DNA from 4 places in the Eubacterium sp. BL-380-WT-2B genome. Region 4 is predicted to be linked to each of the others. Evidence: riboswitches for the same ligand, from Rfam matches in the RefSeq annotation. Region 4 holds a riboswitch; each other region holds the start of a gene.
What was found. A riboswitch is a leader RNA that binds a small molecule or an ion and turns the genes downstream of it on or off. The one in region 4 is predicted to bind cobalamin.

Region 1 (4,633 bases), on a different contig from region 4:
AGTTGGCCGGCCCGCCAATGTTGGCCACTGCCACCACCAGCATGGAGATCAGAAAGGCCCCGATAAAGGCGCACACACCCACACCGCTGCCGCCGAGCACAGCGCCCAGCCCAAAGAACAGGGCTGTGGTCGCCCCCAGCGACGCCCCGGAGGAGATGCCCAGCACATAGGGCTCTGCCAGCGGGTTCTTGACAATGGCCTGCATGACCACGCCGCAGATGGACAGGCCCATACCCACAGCCAGCCCCATGACTACCCTCGGAAAGCGGATCAACCACACCACGTTGTGGGCCGCGCCCCTGGCGTAGGCACTCAGGCTGTCCAGATGGAAGAGCTCGTAGCCGATGACGCTGTACACATCCCGGATGGACAGGTCCATGGAGCCGATGGTAACCGCTGCCAGGGCCGAGAGGATCAGCAGCCCCAGCATGACCACGCATACAAACACATAAAAGGGCTGGCTCTGGAGCCGCCCTTTATCTTTGATCAGTGCGCTTTGTCTCATAAAAAAGCCCGCTGACTAGTTCAGGTTTAAATCTGGGTACATCCCATTCGCGATGGTATGAATGCCGTCGATGGTACGCACACCGCTGCAGTACATCTGCCCCAGCTCGATGGGGATCACCCGGTTGTTCTTCACTGCGTCGATGTCGGCAAAGGCCGCGTTGTTCATGATGGCGTCCTTTGTCTGGGCGGCCATGTCCTGGTCGTCACGGTCCATATAGACTGCGAAGATGACTTCCGGATTGGCAGCGACCACGTCCTCCTCGCCCAGCTTGGACGCGTCCGGACTGGCCAGTGTGCCCTTAAGCTTGGTGACCATATCGCCTGCCAGTGTGGTGGCCCCATAATTGACAATCTGACCGCTCTGGTCCTCCATCACCAGTACTTTGGGGCTCTTGTTTTCCTTCTGGGCATAGGTCTCTGTCTGTTTCACAGCGTCCTTGATGGCGTTCACCAGTTCCCCGGCCTTATCCTCCACGTCAAAGATTTTGCCCAGGTTCTCAAAATCCTGGTACTCGTTATCCAGTGTTTTAGGGGACACTGCGCCGCTGTTGAGCATGTTGTAGCTGTTCACGCCCTGGCTCTGCCACTCCTTCATGCTGCCCAGGTTCTTGTCGGAGAACAGGGAGGTCCAGCTCAGGATCATATCCGGTTCCAGAGCAGTGGCGGCTTCCTTGCTGGGTTTGAATTCGGACAGATAGTTGACCTTGGCGAAAGCGTCCTTGTACGCTGGCTTCACCTCGTGATCCAGACCGCTGGCAGCCACAATTTTGTCCTCCAGGCCCAGGGCCAGCATGGTCTCGATGGCGTTCTGGTATACGGCCAGCACCTTTTCAGGCGCCTTTTCAAAGGTCATTTCCACAGGCTGCTTGTCGTAATCGTAGGTGGTGATGGTGACCGGATAATGGCCGTCTGTGCCGGCGCTCTGGCTGGCGCTGTCATTTCCCCCTGCGCTGCCGCACCCTGCCAACACGCCTGCCGCCAGCACTGCGGACAGGGCAATCCCTAAAAACTGTTTCTTCAAGCTTCTCATTTTTCTACCTCTTTCTTAAAAAATCATATAAAAAGAGCCTGCCGACACATCGCCGACAGGCTCCCATTTACCTATCTCAGGTTCTCCCAGTGACAATCCCCTCACCGGACAAACACGCGTAACACTAAAGGCAGGTCTCCTGACTCACAGCTCCTCCGCACTCCGCTCCCTTCCCGGCCCGAGGCCAGTGGTTTACTGCGGCGCGTCCCTGTTTACAGTGATGGGTTCGTACCGGATTCACACCGGTTTCCCTATTCTCCTTTTTCAAGGCACCCTCAATGGTTTGATTCAATTGTTAATATTAGTATAAGCGAACTTTTCAAAATTGTCAACTGCCGGCGCCCTGAATTTCCTCAGATTTTCCTGAGCACGTTCCAGAACGCCATGCCCAGCCCGTGGGGTACCACCTTGCCAAACACCCGCAGCCCGAAGCTTGCAAGGCCCGGCGTGGATACGGCCGCGCCCAGGCGGCTGTCCCTCATAGAGCGGCGCACAACCGTCTGGACGGTGCCCGCAAAGGGCAGGTGGCGCACCGCGGAGCGGTCCGCGTTGGCGCTGGCCCGCGGCACAAACTCGGTATTTTTGATCCAGTAGGGGCAGACCGCTGTCACCCTTATGCCCCGGCCGAACAGCTCCCAGCGCAGAGCTCTGGTGTAGCTTAGGAGGAAGGCCTTGGAGGCCGCGTACAGGTTCATGCCGGGCAGGGGCATAAAAGCCGCCACCGAGCAGATCTGCAAGATTCTCGCGCCTTTCTGCATGTACGGCAGTACCCTCAGGGTCATATCGACTGCTCCCCGGCAGTTTAAATCAATGAGGGCATTGCTGTCCGCTTCGGTCACCTCGGCGTAATTTCCCAGCTTCCCCATACCCGCGGCATTGACCAGCAGCCGCACGTCCGGCTGCTTCTCGGCCATCAGGGCTGTCAGCTCCGGAAAACTGCTGGTGTCTGTCAGGTCCATGACTACAGGCCTCACCGGTGTTTTTACTTCCCTGGCCAGCGCTTCCAGCCGTTCCCGCCTCCGGGCAACGGCCCAGATCTCATCCAGATGCTCACGTTCACTGATCTGTTTTACAAACTCGCGTCCAAGCCCGCTGGACGCCCCGGTCACTATGGCTATTCTCATAATCGCTCCTTCTTTCATCAGTGCTTCGGGCCTGCCTCTGGCAGCACCCTTTTTATGTACATACCACTTTCAGAAAAAAATAACCGAGCGCGCCTTTTTTATAAGAATCCCCCAAGATACAGGCTCAAAAGGCTCAAAACACCTTGGATACGTGTTTTGAGCCTTTTGAGATTCAGATCTCAGTCTGCTTTTTATATTTACAGCGGCAGGTCCTTCCGCCTGAAGACCAGGATGCCCAGGGTATACAGCACCACCGAGACTGCCGCCAGGGCCGCCATGCACAGGCCCACGGTGTCGCCTCCAGCGATGATCTCGGCAGGGTCAAACAGGCTGTACAGGGTCGTGTAGCGCACAACGTCCAGGTCCTCGCTGACGCCGGAGAGCATCATGAGCACCAGAAACAGAACGGGCAGGCCCCCGCCCAGGGCCAGGGACAGGCGGCTCTCGTTAAACAGGCAGGAGGCAGAGAAGCCAATGGCGCTGACGGCCAGCTGCATGAGCAGGGCGCCTGCGTTGACGAGCAGAAAGGCGCGGATGTCCAGATCGCCCGGGAACAGAGCCTGGCTGACCGCGATCCCCATAACGGTCACAAAGACCATGAGGAGGATATTGGACAGGATCAGGGCTGCGGCCTGGGTTGCGATGACCCTGGTCCGGGAATTAGGCGCGGACAGCAGGCAGGCCATGGCGCCGGAATCCACCAGCTTTGCCGCCGCGTTGTTGCTGGCGATAATGTTAAAAATCATGGGCACCATGATGACAATAAAGCCGTAAAAATAGGAGCCCAGAAAGCCCACAAGGCTTGTCTCAGCGCCAACGTCCAGGTTCATGGCGTTTATCATCTGCTGGGGCAGCATGTCCATCATCTCTTTTATGCCGTCCATGGAATCCGGGTTGAACATACTGATCTCAACACCCATATACATGGCCAGAATGGCCGCGAAGATGACAAGTATCCTGAGCTGTGATTTAAAGGTTTTTCTGAAAAGCGGCCCGCTAAGCATGATGTTTACCTCCGTAATACTGCATAAAAATATCCTCCAGATCCTGGGAGACCGTGTCCAACGCCATGACGTGGTAGCCGGTGAGCATTTTCAGAAAGCTGTCCATGCTCCCTGCCACCCGCACCTCCACAAGCTGGGGGTGCTCCCTCAGCTGGCGGGTGCCGTTGCACCGGGCCGCGAAATCTCCGGCCTCTTTAGCGGTGGCGAAGCTGACCTGGTAGATCTTGTGGCGCTCTGCCTTGAGGGAGGCCACACTGTCCAGGGCTGCCAGCTCCCCGGCGCGGATAATGCCCACCCGGTCACAGGTCCGCTCGACCTCCTCAAAGCTGTGGGAGGACATGAGAATGGTCGTGCCCTTTTTCTTCTCGTTCTGGATCAGGCGGATAAACCGGTTCTGCATGAGGGGGTCCAGCCCGCTGGTGGGCTCGTCGAGGATCAGGACCCCGGGGTCGTGCATGAAGGCGGACACCAGGCCCAGCTTCTGCTTGGTGCCCTTGGACATCTTACGGATCTTCCCTTTTGGGTTCAGGTCGAAAAAGCGGATGAGCTTTTCCATTTTCGCACGGTCCTTCATGCCACGCATCTCGGCCATAAAGTTCAGAAACTCCACGCCGGTCATGCTGTCGAAAAAGGCGATCTCCCCGGGCAGGTACCCTAAAAATTCCTTGATCTCAGCCGCTTGCTTAAAGCAGTCCAGGCCGTCGATCGCGCAGGTGCCGCGCTTGGGCGAAAGAAAGCCCATCAGATGGCGGATGGTCGTGGTTTTCCCGGCGCCGTTGGGGCCCAGGTAGCCAAAGACCTCGCCCTTTTTTACCTCAAAGGACAGGTCAAAAATCCCGCGGCCCTCGCCGTAGTCTCTGGTCAGGTGCTCGATTGCGATCATTGTAATGCCTCCTCTTTGTAGCAGTGCTGTCTTATAAACAGAACGTGCTCGGTATACTCGGAATTCAGCTGTTCAATGTCTACTC
Region 2 (4,633 bases), on a different contig from region 4:
GGAAATTATCCGGGGCAACCTGGATGAGGACCAGGTGGTCACCGTTGACTTTAAGGACGGCCACTTTGTCATCGAAAAATAAAAGAGCAAAGTCTGAGACCGGCGCAAACCTGCGCTGGTCTTTTTTTATGCAAAAAAGAGGAAGGCAGAAGCTTTAAACAGCAGGAAAAGACATGACCAGAGCCGGAAACCATGCTATAATCAAACCATAAACTGCCGCAGGCAATGGGTAAGGCCGACTGGTTTTACCTGCAGAGGCGCTGTGGAAAAGAATTTGATTTTTGGAGGAACGAGGATGAGTGAGCCCTTATATTTTAAGACCCGCGAGGCTTTCAGAGACTGGCTGTCCCACAACTGCCAGTCCAGCGAAGGCGTCTGGCTGGTGTTTGGAAAGACAAAAGCCCTGGTGACCGTAAAAGCTGGCGAGGCGCTGGAGGAAGCCCTGTGCTTTGGATGGATTGACGGCCAGATGAAAAAAGTAGACGGCCAGTCCTACATCAAGTATTTTTCCGCGCGCAGAAAGAACAGCAAATGGTCCGCGAAAAACAAGGCTTTGGCAGAAAGCCTTGAAAAACGCGGGTTGATGACAGACATCGGCAGGGAAAAGATCGAGGAGGCAAAGAAAAACGGCCAGTGGGACAGCGCCGCAGGGCCCTCACCCGTCACAGAGGAGCAGATTGAGGCAGTGGCCCGGCTGCTGCGGGAAAACGAACAGGCTCATAAAAACTTCCTGAATATGCCGCCTTCTGTAAAAAAGACCTACACAAGAGCTTATCTTGACGCCAAAACGGAAGCCGGCCGGGCCAAGCGCCTGGCGTGGATGGCCGGGCGGCTGGAGAAAAATTTAAAGCCAATGTGATCCGGGAAAGCAGGAGAATCGATTGTGAAATCAAGAGCGCTTTTTCACGCTGCCTGCGGCGCTGCCATCCTCTGCCTGATAGCGGCCGTGTTTTTTGGCCTGCGGGGTAATACCACTAAAACAAAGGTGGTGATCGACAAGCCCTCACCCTGTACACAGGAGCAGATAGAAGCCGCGGCGCATGCTGTTAAACGGGACTTTCAACGGCATTTTGGCTGGGAGCTTCTCGAGCTGACCTACGAGGACTGCGGTGTCTTGGAAAATGGAAAAAGCACTGTGCTTTTTAAATCAGTGATCCGTACCGGCTTCCTGACAGATGGCAGCGTTCCGCCGCGCAGTATGGTGTATTGGCGCTTTTGGGTCGCCCAACGGCCTGAAGGCAGTGGCTGGTATGTGGTGAGCTGTGGGTATGGGTAAAAGCCGTGCCCCAGAGATTGATAAGCGAGGTGAAGCATGAAAAATTTTAGTATGCCGGAAACGGTCAGTCCGTTTTTGGAGCAGGAGGAGCTGGAACGGTTAAGCCAGAGCCTTGAGAAAAACATCTCCCGGGAAGAGGCAGAGGCATTCCTTCGCCGGGTTCCGCTGCGGCCAGGGGCAGCGCCCGAAGAGAGAGCCAGGTGGGTTGAGCGCCTGTCAGAGGAGCTGGAGACAAACTTTGACCAGGAGACCATTGTCAAAATAAGAATGGGCTGCCACTGCAACGAAAATGGCCGGCTGGAGGAAACCGCCGAGACTTTCAAGGCGCTATACCAGTCCAAAGGGCAGGATCTGGCACGCTTTGTCAGCCACCTCAACGAGAGCGGGGCGGGCTGGAGCATCAAGGGCGGCGCACTGTATACCAGGATGTTTACCTGCGAGTGTCCCATGCTGGAAAGGGCCGGGACCTCCCCATCGCTGACCTGGTGCTATTGTACTGCCGGGTACAGCAAAGCCTTCTTTGAAGCCGTATTTGAGCGCCCGGTGGAGGTCGAGCTGCTCCAGACCATCAAGCAGGGGCATGACTGCTGCCTGCTGAAGGTTACAGGAATCCTTTAAAATAAAGCGGATAAAATGCAATCTTAAGCCCGGGGGCGAGCTGTTCCTTACGCTCATCTCTAAGAGTAGCTATGGCTATAAACAGGCAGACAGCAGCCGGCGCGTTGACGCCAACACCCTGCTCTCGGAAAAAAGCGGTACTGAGACGGGCGTGCCCCACCTCTATGTGGATCTGGCAGACATAAAACGCTTTTTTAAAGCCTGGCACCTTGAGGACAGCCTGAGAGAATCCTGCGTCTATAACCCTGCGGAGCCGCAGTATTACAGCAGCCACTGGAGCCTTATCGTCAGAAAATAAATCTCCCCGGTTGGATATTGACAAGTATAATAGAAGCAGGTATAATGATAAAAACAGAATAACCTTTGAGGTGCTTAGCAATAAGAGAATAGGGAAACCGGTGTGAGTCCGGTGCGAACCCATCACTGTAAACAGGGACAAAGCCTGAAAAGCCACTGGAGCAATCCGGGAAGGCGGGCCGCGGAGGAGCTGTAAGCCAGGAGACCTGCCTTAAAGAAGAAATACGTGCAGGGGGAGAATGCAGCGGCGTGTTTGAATAAATGAAATCTCGGAAAATGGGACCGATGAGCAGAGTGCTTATCGGTTTTTTTATTTGCCGAAAAGTTAGATGTGCCTGTGTTTTCTGGGAGATGTTGACATCCAAAAGGATTTAACATAAATTTTTAATTTAATGGAGGAAAAAATGAAGAAGAGAGTGATTGCACTGATGTGCGCGTTGCTTCTGCTGGTTCCGGTCTTTGCCGGGTGCAGCCAGAGCGGGGATTCGAGTGAGGCGAAAAGCATTACCGTGGTGGATGATACCGGGCGCGAGGTAACCATTCCCCAGCCCCTTGAGAAAGTGGTGGTGGCCAACCGCTACAATTCTGAGCTGATCCGCGGGATCGGCGCCATCGACAAGGTGGTGGCGGTGGATAAGAACACAGCCCAGGACCGTGTGTACTGGAGCCAGTTCGACCCGGATAATGTTATCGGAAAGGGCCAGAGCGAGCTGAATTATGAAAAGATTGCCGAGCTGGGCGCCCAGGTGCTCATCACCCCGGACAACGGCACATGGGAAGAGGACATTAAAAAGCTGGAGCCCTTCGGCATTCAGGTTGTCGTGGTATCCGGCTATAACAATGCCGAGCTGCCAAAGGAAATCGAGATTCTGGGCAAGCTGTTTGGCAAGGAAAAGGAAGCCGAGAAGCTGACAAAATTTTACCAGGATAACATGGACATGGTGGCCGAAAAAATTAAGGACGTCAAGGGAAGCAAAAAGGTGTACTGGGAATACGGCGACCCAAATACCACCTGCATACCGGGAACCAGCAATGACGGCTGGAACAGCATGCTTTTAAACGCCGGGGCTGTCAATATTTTCGGCGACCCTACCATTACCGGCAAGACCATTGACCCGGAAAAGATTCTGTTAGAGGACCCGGACCTTATCATCAAGACTTCATCCGGCCCGGCCCTCAAAAATACCGGCGTTTACACGCCGCCCACAGCGGAGGACTACAGCACCATCTCCTCCGAAATGCTGAGCCGCGCAGGCTGGTCCGATCTAAAGGCGGTCCAGAATGACGATTTCTATGTGACAACAGGCTTCTGCGCCGGCGGACTGGGCAAAATGATCGGGACGGTTTATACCGCGAAATGGTTATACCCTGAGCAGATGAAGGATGTTGACCCCGACGCGATCTTTGACGAATGGATGGAAATCCAGGGGGTTGATCCGGTAGAAGGGCATGTTTTTCAGGTTAAGCATCAATAGTAATGGAAAAGCAGCAGACATTAAAAGCCTATCATAAAAAAAGAGCGGCGTTGATGCTGGCAGCAGTGATCCTTTTGATCATTGCTGCTTTTTCCAGCTGCTTTGTCGGCGTTGCCAATGTGACCGTGGGGCGGGTGTTTGCGACCCTGCTGCCCGGCGGCCACTTTATGGGTGCGGCGGCGCTGAACCAGACCGAGCTCACTGTGCTCATGCAGCTGCGCCTGCCGCGCATTACCATGGCGCTGGTTTCCGGCATCGGCCTGGGCATCAGCGGCCTGGTCATGCAGGCCATCACCGGCAATAAGATGGCAAGCCCCTTTACCACCGGGCTTTCAAACGCCGCGGCCTTCGGGGCATCGCTGGCCATTATTTTCGGCTTTACGCCCTTTGGCAGCAATCAGGTGGGCACTGTCATGATGGCCTTTGTGCTGGCCTTTATCTGTGCCGCCATGGTGTACGGCATCGCCTCGGCCAAGGGCATGGGAAAAACAACGATCATCCTGATCGGCATTGCCCTCAACTATTTCTTTTCAGCCCTGAATGCCAGCATGCAGTATGTGGCCAACGAGCAGCAGCTCTCCGCCATTGTCCACTGGACCTTTGGCAGCCTCTCGGAGATCACCTGGGAGCAGATTCTCGTGGTCTGTGTTATTCTGCTCCTGACCTTTCCGTTTATCGTCCGTTTTGCTTGGCATTACAACCTTTTATCCACCGGGGATGAAAGCGCGGTGGCCCTGGGCGTCAATGTCATGCGGCTGCGGCTGCTTTCGGGCATTGCGGTCACGCTCATTTCATCGGCCATTGTCAGCTTTACAGGCGTTATCGGTTTTGTGGGGCTGGTGGCGCCGCATATCGCCAGGCTTCTGATCGGCGGCGACTACCGGGCGCTTATACCGCTCACCGCCCTCTCGGGCGCGATCCTGCTCATCGCGGCGGATACAGTGGGCCGTGTGGCCGTCTCGCCGGT
Region 3 (4,633 bases), on a different contig from region 4:
AAGGAGAGCATCATGAAAGAGAAAGAACTGATCCGCCTTATTACCGCGGCGCAAATGTATTATGAAGAGAATATGACCCAGGCAGAGATTGCGAAGTCTATGGGTATCTCGAGGCCTTCGGTCAGCAATCTGCTGAACAAGGCTCGCAGGGAGGGAATTGTTAAAATTGAGATTAAGTCTTTTGACAGCACCAGCATTGGAAAAAGCCGGGAGATGTGCAACCGGTTTGGCTTAAAAAGCTGCCAGGTCGTGAGCTGTATGGACGATAAAAATGAAACTCAGGAACGCCTCTATGAGGCAGCTGTGGATTTTCTTCTGGAACTTCTTCCAAAAACCCGTATCCTGGGACTTGGCTGGGGGTATAATATCAGCCGGATCATTGATATTTTAGCGAACCGGGAGCTCACTGAACAGTATAGCGGAAAGGTCTGTCCTTTGATCGGGACTGCCACAGTGCCCCACAAGGGCTACCATCCCAATGAGCTGGCCACAGATTTTGCACGGAAAACTGGCTTTGAGGCGGATTTTCTGATCTCACCGGCTTTCCCGACTACGAAGCAGGAGCGGGATTTGTTTGTGACGACGGATAATTACAACAGCATTCTGGCCCTGTGGAAAAAGACAGACACAGCCTTAGTGACCCTAGGGGGATATCCCTGTGTACCAGACCACGCCACAGCCCTGCGTTTTGGGCGGCGGCTGATTACGGAGCGGGCCACTTCTAATATTCTGTCTTACTTTTTTAACTGGAAAGGCCAGCAGATTAAAGGGGAGGATGATTTTGCCATTCAGATTCCGCTGGCACCGCTTTCTAAAATTAAGAATTTTGTTGGTATTGTGCCTGTGGGAGCGAATGTAGGGTCGGCCATCGGCTGTCTGAATACGGGGTTCGCGCGTCACCTTATCATTGATGAGGAAACCGCTGAAAAAATTTTAAAAACGGACGTATAACAGGTCACTTCCGAAACACCCCTCATTCTTTTCGGGGCTGCGTCTCAGGATAAAGGAGGCGAGCTCCCGGCCGCCGATCCGGCGGGTGTCCCGGATACCTTCATAGGCGTCGGTGAGTGCCTGGAGTTCCTCTGTATACTGAGAAAGGGGCCTGCAGGGCTGTCTGGTTTTGATGGACAGGGAAATAACGCCTGCGTTAAAAAGATTGATGCTGAAGTCCACGCTTTTTTCTCCCGCAGAAAAGGCACTTTCCAGCAGAATCTCTGTCAACCGGCAGATGTCCCGTTCTTTCACAAAGGAGGACATGGGGTAGAAAACCATAGGATTAAAGTCAATCCCCTTTTCCTGGGCGATGGCCTGAAAGAGGGAGATGACGCCATCCAGGGCGCAGTAGGCTGTGGCTGCCTTTTTTCTTAGGCCGCTGTATTTTTCCTTGAGGGTATGGAAATCGGAAACAGTGAAAGCGGGAGGCAAGAGCTCGGCAGAAGGAATGGAAGAAATGGTCAGGTTCATAGCGGTTTTCCTTTCTGAATGGGGATTAAAACAGCACAAAGCTGAAATAGGTGACGGTTTCGGGGCCATTATTATAGGAAAGGCCGGTTTTGCTGGCCAGATCCATGACCACGATGCCGTAGCCCTCCACAGAAGGGAATATCTGGTCGGGATAACGGCAGGGGGCATCAGGGTAGGTGCACTGGTCGCAGATGATACAACCCTCTGTAGAGAGCACCAGCGCGCCTGGATAATGGGCTCTGAAAAGCCTGGCGGATTTTGCCGTGGCGGCCTCGTGGACCATGCGTGCCCGGTGCCAGCCTCTGGAGTCGTACTGGCCCTTTAAATCGGTAACGGTTGAAAGCAAACAGACATTTTCGTAGGAACGGCATTTGGCAACACAGCTGTTGTAGCTGCCTACCGCTGGCGGGCAGGCCCAGGTGGCGCCGTAATGACCGCACTGGTTCCCCTCGCACAAAAGTCTTGTGCCCATGGAAAACAGCAGGTCGCTGGTTTTGGCAAAGGCATATTCATGAATACCGAACAGCTCACGTTTATCTTCAAGCTGGCGCTTGAGGGTCATCAGGCTCTTGATGACGGTGTCGCCTTTAAATTCTTTGGCAGCCTCTGCCTGTTTTTTTATTTCGATCAATGGGAATACCTCACCTTCATTTAGTACAATAAAAAAGCCTTCTCCGGCTCGAGAAGGCAAAAAATACGAAATCAATTAAAGAACGTATCTCTTAAACAACTCTAAATCGGAGTGTTTTAAGAAAACATTATGCCGGTCTTCTGGCTCTACAATGGCATTCCCCCAACCTTCCCATCCTGAGGACAGTGGTATATTAAGAGGACATATTGCATTACAGCTGCGATTACAGCAAAGGATTTTCACCTTTTTCCCATTTACATAATGTTTACAATATTAAGTTATCCTTATCATATCCCTTTGATTTTATTTTGTCAAGGTTTATTCGGCCCTGAAAAGAGACTTCTTGTAAATTTGTTTTCTTATAACAATATTTTCCTCTTTAATTTAATTTTAGTTGTAAAGAAAAAAATAATAAATATCCGATAAAGGGGCGAGAACCGCCTTGATTAAACCTAAAATACGTATATTTTAATGAATTTTTCATAAAATATTAAGTAATTTCGGTTAAGGTATTGGCAAGTGCCAAAGGATATGTTAAAATATATCTAAATTGTAAATAACTTTACAATTTGGTCAAAATTATATAGGAGGGTGGTGATTAGGCATTAGCAACGAAAGCCATCGCTCAAGTGGCAAGCTTCAAATGTTTTTTAAGAAGCTTGCGCATTACGCCAAGCACTTGAGCAAAAGAGAAAAAGTCGTATTCACAGGTTTCTGTGTAGCGCTTCTTCTCGGATTCTTTTCTTCAACCTGTCTTGGTTACAAGGTAATGGTTGACGGAGAGGTTTTAGGCTATACCAAAGATGCAGCTGTGTTTACACAGAGTCTGGATCAGGTAGAGCAGGATATGCGATCGAAAACGTCGATAGAAACAGCATATGTCTACAATGATATACAGATTAAAAAGAGCATCACATTTAATAAACCAATGTTTTCAGAAGAAGAATTTACTGATGCATTGAACGCACAGGATCTTCAGGTCGGCGTTCATGGTGTACAATTGAAGGTTGACGGACAGGAAGTCGGGAACCTGGCTTCATCTGACCAGGTACAGGCCGGTATTGCAGGTGCAATTAATAAGATCGGTAATGTACAAGATTCAGATAAGCTGGTAAAATGCGACATCCAGAGCGACGTTGTAGAAACGCCTAAGAATTTTCCGCTCGAGGACTTAAACAGTCCGGACGAGTGCGCTAATCTTTTAGCAACAGGTAATACTAATCCGAGTAAGAGTGAAGAGAGTACGAACGCTCCAATCCAGGTAGCAAGCCGTGGTGGAGCCGATGTGGCAAGAGACCAAAGCAATGAGCCAGCCCAAGAGGAAGCTCCAGCAGCTGAAGGTACCGTTGAAAATAATAGTAATGAGAATGTAGAAAACCAGAATAATGAGACTGAGACAAGCTCCAGTATCTTAAAAATTAATCTGACTAAAACATCAACTAAAAAAGAAGACATACCTTTCCAGACCGTTGAGCAGGAAGATCCAAATATATATGTTGATCAAACTGTAGTTACACAGCAAGGTGTGAACGGAGAACTTGATAAGGAAGTCGAAACCGTCTATGAAGACGGCAAGGTTGTGAGTGAAACAACCTTATCCGAAACAGTTGCAAAAGAGCCAGTGGCTCAGATTGTTTCAAAGGGAACGAAGCAGTACCCAACCATGTCTTCAAAGAAAGGCAATTTTATTTTACCGGCAGTCGGTAATATTTCCGCTTTAGATAAGCCAGGAAGCCACGCAGGCTGCTTTGCAGTGGATATCGCGAACTCAATGGGTACGCTGATCTACGCACCGCAGAGTGGTACAGTCATCCGGGCAAGTGAATTTGGCGGTTACGGATTATGCGTTGACATTATGATGGACGATGGAAAAACCGTCCTGAGAATGGGTCATAACTCCGAATTTAAGGTAAGCGTTGGTGACCGGGTCGAAAAGGGTCAGGTTATTGCGTTGATGGGCAGCACTGGTAATTCAACCGGACCGCACTCCCATTTTGAAATCCGCATTAACGACGTTCAGCAATTTTTACCAGATTATTTTGACATCAAGGACGGCGACAACGTCTGATGTCATGATCGAAAAAATTTAGTATATGCATATCACTGATAAAAAAGAACCAAATCGCGTGTTTGGTTCTTTTTTATTTTTTGAAAACAACCTCGGGCGTCGGTCCGGCTGCCAGCGTTTCTGGTTTGTTGACTTTTATACCCGGGCGTGGTAGGCTTAAACAGTCAAATTCAGTCATTACTAATCATATTCAAGAGAAAAACAAGGGTTTTTTTGAATTATTTTGAAGTTTTTTGAATGATTATGCTTGACATTGACTGAAGATGGTGATAATATACAGTTGCGGAGGTCAAAGAGATGTTAACAGAGGAAAGATTTAACATTATTTTAAAAACCGTGGAGAGCAAAAAAGCAGTGACAGTGCAGGAACTGACTGAGCTGCTTGGAAGCTCAGAATCAACGGTGCGGCGGGACTTAACCGCCCTGCACGAGATGGGCCTTATCAATAAGGTTCATGGAGGCGCTACAGC
Region 4 (4,633 bases):
CAATCATTAGAACTTACGCAGATCCTTAACTTTTTCGGGAAGTTTGTCTTGGTGATGCATTACCCAGCAAGCGGAATTTGCATTTTTAATTGCTTCCTGCCTTGCTGATTTCGCAACACCTTTTAGCATTTTATCTTTTAAACTATTCTTTTTCATAATAGACACCTCATTAAAATTAATGAATATATCAGCTGATATTCATCATTTTAGTGTTTGCTGAGGATATCTTCAATCCAATTTACCCCAAAGCCCCTTTTGATTGTCTTTTTGACATCGTCCATGCTCCAAATACAAATTTATACGTCTATTCTACTTTCCGGTGACATTAAAATTTTTACTTCGAAACGACCTTCATCACTTTTTCGCTGCATTGTGCCCTCGTATTTCTCTACGGCCGACTTCACGTTCTTCAGGCCTAGCCCCATATGTTTCCCGCCCTTTGTAGATACCAGACTGTCTTTATCCCAAACCAGTTTGCCATTATAGGGATTCCGAATACTGATTGTTATAAATTCGTTAAACTTATAAACCGTTAAATCAATTTTTCTTCTTTCGATCGGAACCTTTGAGCAGGCCTCAATTGCGTTATCCAATAAATTTGAAAAAATTGTGGTCATATCAAAAGGGTCTATAAAATCAAAGTTTAAATCTTCTACTTGCGTATTAATTTTTATACTTTGTTCATCGCATTTTAAAATCTTGTCATTAACTATAATTGTTAGTACACGATTTTTACATTTAAAACGGCCCGAAAAAGCGTCCATGCTCTCTAAAATCGTTTTTGCATACTGTTTTGCTTCTATGCCGCTTCCCTCACTATATATTTCCTCAAGAGTTTGCATATGATTTTTCATATCATGAATCAAACGGCGTGAATGATCATATTGTGTTTCAATGCTATGATAATAATTATTTTGCATTTCTTCCTGTTGCTTTTTTAAGTCTATCTCTCTTTCGAGCTCATACTTTTGTGAGATAGTTTCAAAAAGATAAATTAGATATGTATCCAAGCCTAAAAAACCCGCAATCATCATAGTTAACATTAAACCACTTGAAGTCTTATCAATAAAACTCATGATATAAATAAGCAACGCAGCTTCAAATAACGCCAAAACTATCAAAAACAAATTCTGCTGTAAGGTAATAATATCAAATTTATGCTTTTTCATTAATGTTACAATTGGTTTGTAAAAACATAATAGCATAATTTGATTTCCTAACCCACAAATAAATAACAAAACTATATCGCTTCGAACAGTTTCTATTGTTCTTCCACTAAAAACCGTAAAGAATAAGACTGATAAAGTATCTATAATGAACATATACAGAAAAAAGAAGACACCTGCGCCTACTATTCTTCTTTTATCTTTTGCTTTAAAAAGCAACAAGCCCAAAGCACATGCAGAAATTATTCCATATATACTCTTTAAAATCGCAATACCAGTTAGATTAAACGCAATAGCTACTACAACAAATAATAACCAAGCTAAAATATAAATTTTCCCACTATACTTTCTTTCAAATAAATCAGATAAAAATTTAATCATTACATAACCTGATACGCCATAAGACAAGAACATATCCAATATATAAATCCACTTATCCATACTCTTCCCCTAAACTTATCCTCCTAGCCAATCCTCTACAACAGCTTAAAATTCTCCTCAATATAATCAAACAGCCGCGCCTTAAATTCCACGGCCCGTTTCTGGGCGATGGGCAGGGTTTCGCCATTGTCCAGATACAGGTCGGCGCCCGCAATACGCTTACAGTGAAACAGGTTCACGATCACGCTCTTGTGGCAGTATTCAAAGTCAAAGTCCTTAACCTTTTCCATGATCTCACTCAGAACGCCGTTAAATTCAAAATCGCCCTGGGTGGTGCTCATTTTAATCTTCCGCCGCACACGCTCAAAATAATAAATGTCATTGCTGGCAAAAACCTTCAGCTCGCCGCCCATCATCAGAGAGATGTCATGGCTCTTGTTTTCCTTTTCAATAAAATCAAACACCTCGGTCAGCACCATGTTTACCTTAGCCGTGTTAAAAGGCTTGACCAGGTATTCAAACGCGTGCACAGCAAAGGCGTTGCGCATGTAGTGAGTGTAGCTGGTGATAAAAATAATCTTGACCCGGGCGTCCCACTTGCGGATCTGCTTGGCCGTATCAATCCCATCTGTTTCCGGCATCTCCACGTCAAGAAAAAGGATATCAAACTGGATACGGTCTTCAAGCACTTCACTGCCGTCATGATAGACGTATGTCTCCACATCAATATTGTGTTCCTCACCATATCTGATAATGAGCGCCTCCAGCTTTTCTGCAATCAAAGCATTGTCGTCACAAATCCCAATTCTAATCATCCCATCCACTGCCTTTCCAGTATTTCTTCCATTATACCATATTTTCTTCCCGCACCCTATACAAAGCCATCGTGAAGATTATTTCCCCTTAATAATTTTATACCATAAAAATACTCTATAAAAACGAAGATTTCAAGATTTTTTTCAAAAAAAGAAGCCCCGGCGTTTGGAGCTTCTCAAAAAAGGGAGGGTTTTTCAGCCTCGCTGACTGAAAAGAGGATTTAATGACGCCTGTCTGATGGAACAGGCATTATGAGATTTAATTAAATACGAATGATAAGGTGACCGTCCTTAAATTCCATAAAAAAATCCCTCTCGGATTCAGAGAGGGATGAACGAACACAGTATAATCTGGATGGTAAGGGTTTTTGTTTCGTTTCTTAAGCACTCTAAATCGGAGTCTTTTAAGAACCAATCACTATGTCGGTCTTCTGGCTCAGCAATATCATCTTTCCGCCTTCCCATCATCGTTGACAGTGGCTTTTCAGAAAGCATTTTGCATTACAGCTGCGATTACAGCAAGGGATTCTCACCCTTTTCCCACTACATAGGATCATTCAATATTTAATTAACTTCATCATACGCCCTTTGAGCGGCTTTGTCAACAACTTCTTTTTAAATATTTACGATTTTTAAAGCCTGCCTTCTCTGGCCGCCAGCTGCCTTTATAATAATAGAGCACCAGTACCGCCCCTGTCACAATCCAGGTCAGCGGATAGCTGATGTAGATCATGCGCGCGTCGTGGACAAACCGCAGGGTGGTAAAAATCCAGCCCAGCCGCAGGCCGCACATGCACAAAAGCGTGATGATCATAGGGATTACCGTGGCCCCGGCACCCCGCAGCACGCCCACAAACACCTGATCCGCAGCGTAAATACCATAAAGGGGCACCACGGTGTAAAGCTGGCGCATACCGTTTAAAACCACTGTTTCGTCCGAGGTAAACATGCCCAGAATCAGACAGGCGTTCAGGATAATGGCTGCGCCCAGGCCGATGGTCACGCCCACGCACAAAAGCAGGCAGACGTTTTTGCCCTTTACCACCCTCTCCCAGCGTCCAGCGCCCATGTTCTGCCCTACAAAGTTAGAAATCGCCAGGCAGAAGGCGTCAATGGGCATAAAGAGAAATCCGTCAATTTTCATATAGGCGGTAAACCCGGCCATGACCTCCAGCCCAAAGGTATTAATCTGGGACTGGACCACTACGTTGGAAAAGCAGACCAGCACAGACTGCAGTCCAGCGGGCAGGCCAATTCGCACGATATCCCTGAACACCTGTGCGTGAAACCGGATTTTGGCCAGCCGGAGCCGGTAGATGGGATCAGCCCTCAGCAGGATAATGACAATCAGCACAGCGGCGGCCAGCTGCGAAAAGGCTGTGGCCAGTGCCGCGCCGGCCACGCCCATGCCAAGCGGCCCCACAAAGAGCAGGTCGAGCCCGATGTTCAGCACAACGGTGACCACCAGGCAGGCCAGCGGGGTTTTGGAATCGCCCACCGCGCGCAGAATCCCGCTGCCAATGTTGTACAAAGTCATGGGGATCATGCCCAGAAAATAGATGCGGATATAGGGCACGGCGTAGGCAAGCCCGGCCTCTGGGATGTTCATCATCCGCAGCATGGCCGGCGCAAGGGTCAAGCCCAGAACGGTGAGCGCAAGGCCGGCCGCCAGGCTCAGGGCCACGGCGGTGTGCACAGCCTCCTGCACCTTGTCGTATTTCCGGCTGCCGAAAAACTGTGAAATCAGCACGCTGGCCCCGATGGACAGGCCGATGAAAAAATAGATCATGAAGGTGATGAGCAGGCTGCTCGCGCCCACGGCGGCCAGGGCATTTGCGCCCACAAAACGGCCGACGATCACAGCATCTACGGTGTTGTATAGCTGCTGGCAGAGGTTTGAGAACATGAGGGGCAGGGCGAACAGCAGCAGCTGCCGGCCTATCTTCCCCTCGGTCATCTGGCCTTTTAACGGGATTTCACGGGTTTCTTCCATAATGCTTTCCTTAACTAATAGAGATGGCAGGCCACCTGGTGGCCTGGCGCCACGTCCTTCAGGCGTGGCTTTTCGGCTTTGCAGACGGGCATACATTTTTCACACCGCCCGGCAAAGGGGCAGCCCGGAGGCAGCTCCAGCGGGCTCGGCGGATCGCCGGGGATGGTTTCGATTTTCTTGCAGCAGTCCATATGCAGCGAGAACACCGACCCCAAAAGCGCCTGGGTGTAGGGGTGCATGGCTGTTTCACACAGCTCGCCGCCGCCCACGGTCTCCAC

Region 1: linked by a shared signal. The riboswitch ahead of FYJ53_RS02540 (ABC transporter substrate-binding protein) and the one ahead of FYJ53_RS08425 (LytTR family DNA-binding domain-containing protein) in region 4 are both predicted to bind cobalamin.
Region 2: linked by a shared signal. The riboswitch ahead of FYJ53_RS06945 (ABC transporter substrate-binding protein) and the one ahead of FYJ53_RS08425 (LytTR family DNA-binding domain-containing protein) in region 4 are both predicted to bind cobalamin.
Region 3: linked by a shared signal. The riboswitch ahead of FYJ53_RS14010 (DUF2284 domain-containing protein) and the one ahead of FYJ53_RS08425 (LytTR family DNA-binding domain-containing protein) in region 4 are both predicted to bind cobalamin.

Annotation. Positions count from the first base shown of each region.
Region 1 is NZ_VUMP01000001.1:528,761-533,393, reverse strand. It holds gene FYJ53_RS02545 (iron ABC transporter permease) at 1-505, opposite strand, end outside; gene FYJ53_RS02540 (ABC transporter substrate-binding protein) at 521-1,537, opposite strand; cobalamin riboswitch at 1,649-1,829, opposite strand; gene FYJ53_RS02535 (SDR family oxidoreductase) at 1,891-2,661, opposite strand; gene FYJ53_RS02530 (ABC transporter permease subunit) at 2,859-3,665, opposite strand; gene FYJ53_RS02525 (ABC transporter ATP-binding protein) at 3,658-4,554, opposite strand; gene FYJ53_RS02520 (TetR/AcrR family transcriptional regulator) at 4,545-4,633, opposite strand, start outside.
Region 2 is NZ_VUMP01000003.1:167,578-172,210, forward strand. It holds gene clpB (ATP-dependent chaperone ClpB) at 1-82, shown strand, start outside; gene FYJ53_RS06925 (YdeI family protein) at 296-859, shown strand; gene FYJ53_RS06930 (hypothetical protein) at 884-1,276, shown strand; gene FYJ53_RS06935 (DUF6144 family protein) at 1,313-1,894, shown strand; gene FYJ53_RS06940 (hypothetical protein) at 1,878-2,168, opposite strand; cobalamin riboswitch at 2,244-2,420, shown strand; gene FYJ53_RS06945 (ABC transporter substrate-binding protein) at 2,596-3,666, shown strand; gene FYJ53_RS06950 (iron ABC transporter permease) at 3,669-4,633, shown strand, end outside.
Region 3 is NZ_VUMP01000006.1:357,044-361,676, reverse strand. It holds gene FYJ53_RS14020 (sugar-binding transcriptional regulator) at 13-951, shown strand; gene FYJ53_RS14015 (hypothetical protein) at 934-1,464, opposite strand; gene FYJ53_RS14010 (DUF2284 domain-containing protein) at 1,490-2,095, opposite strand; cobalamin riboswitch at 2,208-2,383, opposite strand; gene FYJ53_RS14005 (peptidoglycan DD-metalloendopeptidase family protein) at 2,739-4,163, shown strand; gene FYJ53_RS14000 (DeoR/GlpR family DNA-binding transcription regulator) at 4,461-4,633, shown strand, end outside.
Region 4 is NZ_VUMP01000004.1:15,948-20,580, reverse strand. It holds gene FYJ53_RS08440 (accessory gene regulator ArgB-like protein) at 1-7, opposite strand, end outside; gene FYJ53_RS08435 (cyclic lactone autoinducer peptide) at 7-156, opposite strand; gene FYJ53_RS08430 (sensor histidine kinase) at 297-1,607, opposite strand; gene FYJ53_RS08425 (LytTR family DNA-binding domain-containing protein) at 1,643-2,362, opposite strand; cobalamin riboswitch at 2,766-2,928, opposite strand; gene FYJ53_RS08420 (MATE family efflux transporter) at 2,964-4,355, opposite strand; gene FYJ53_RS08415 (ABC transporter ATP-binding protein) at 4,370-4,633, opposite strand, start outside.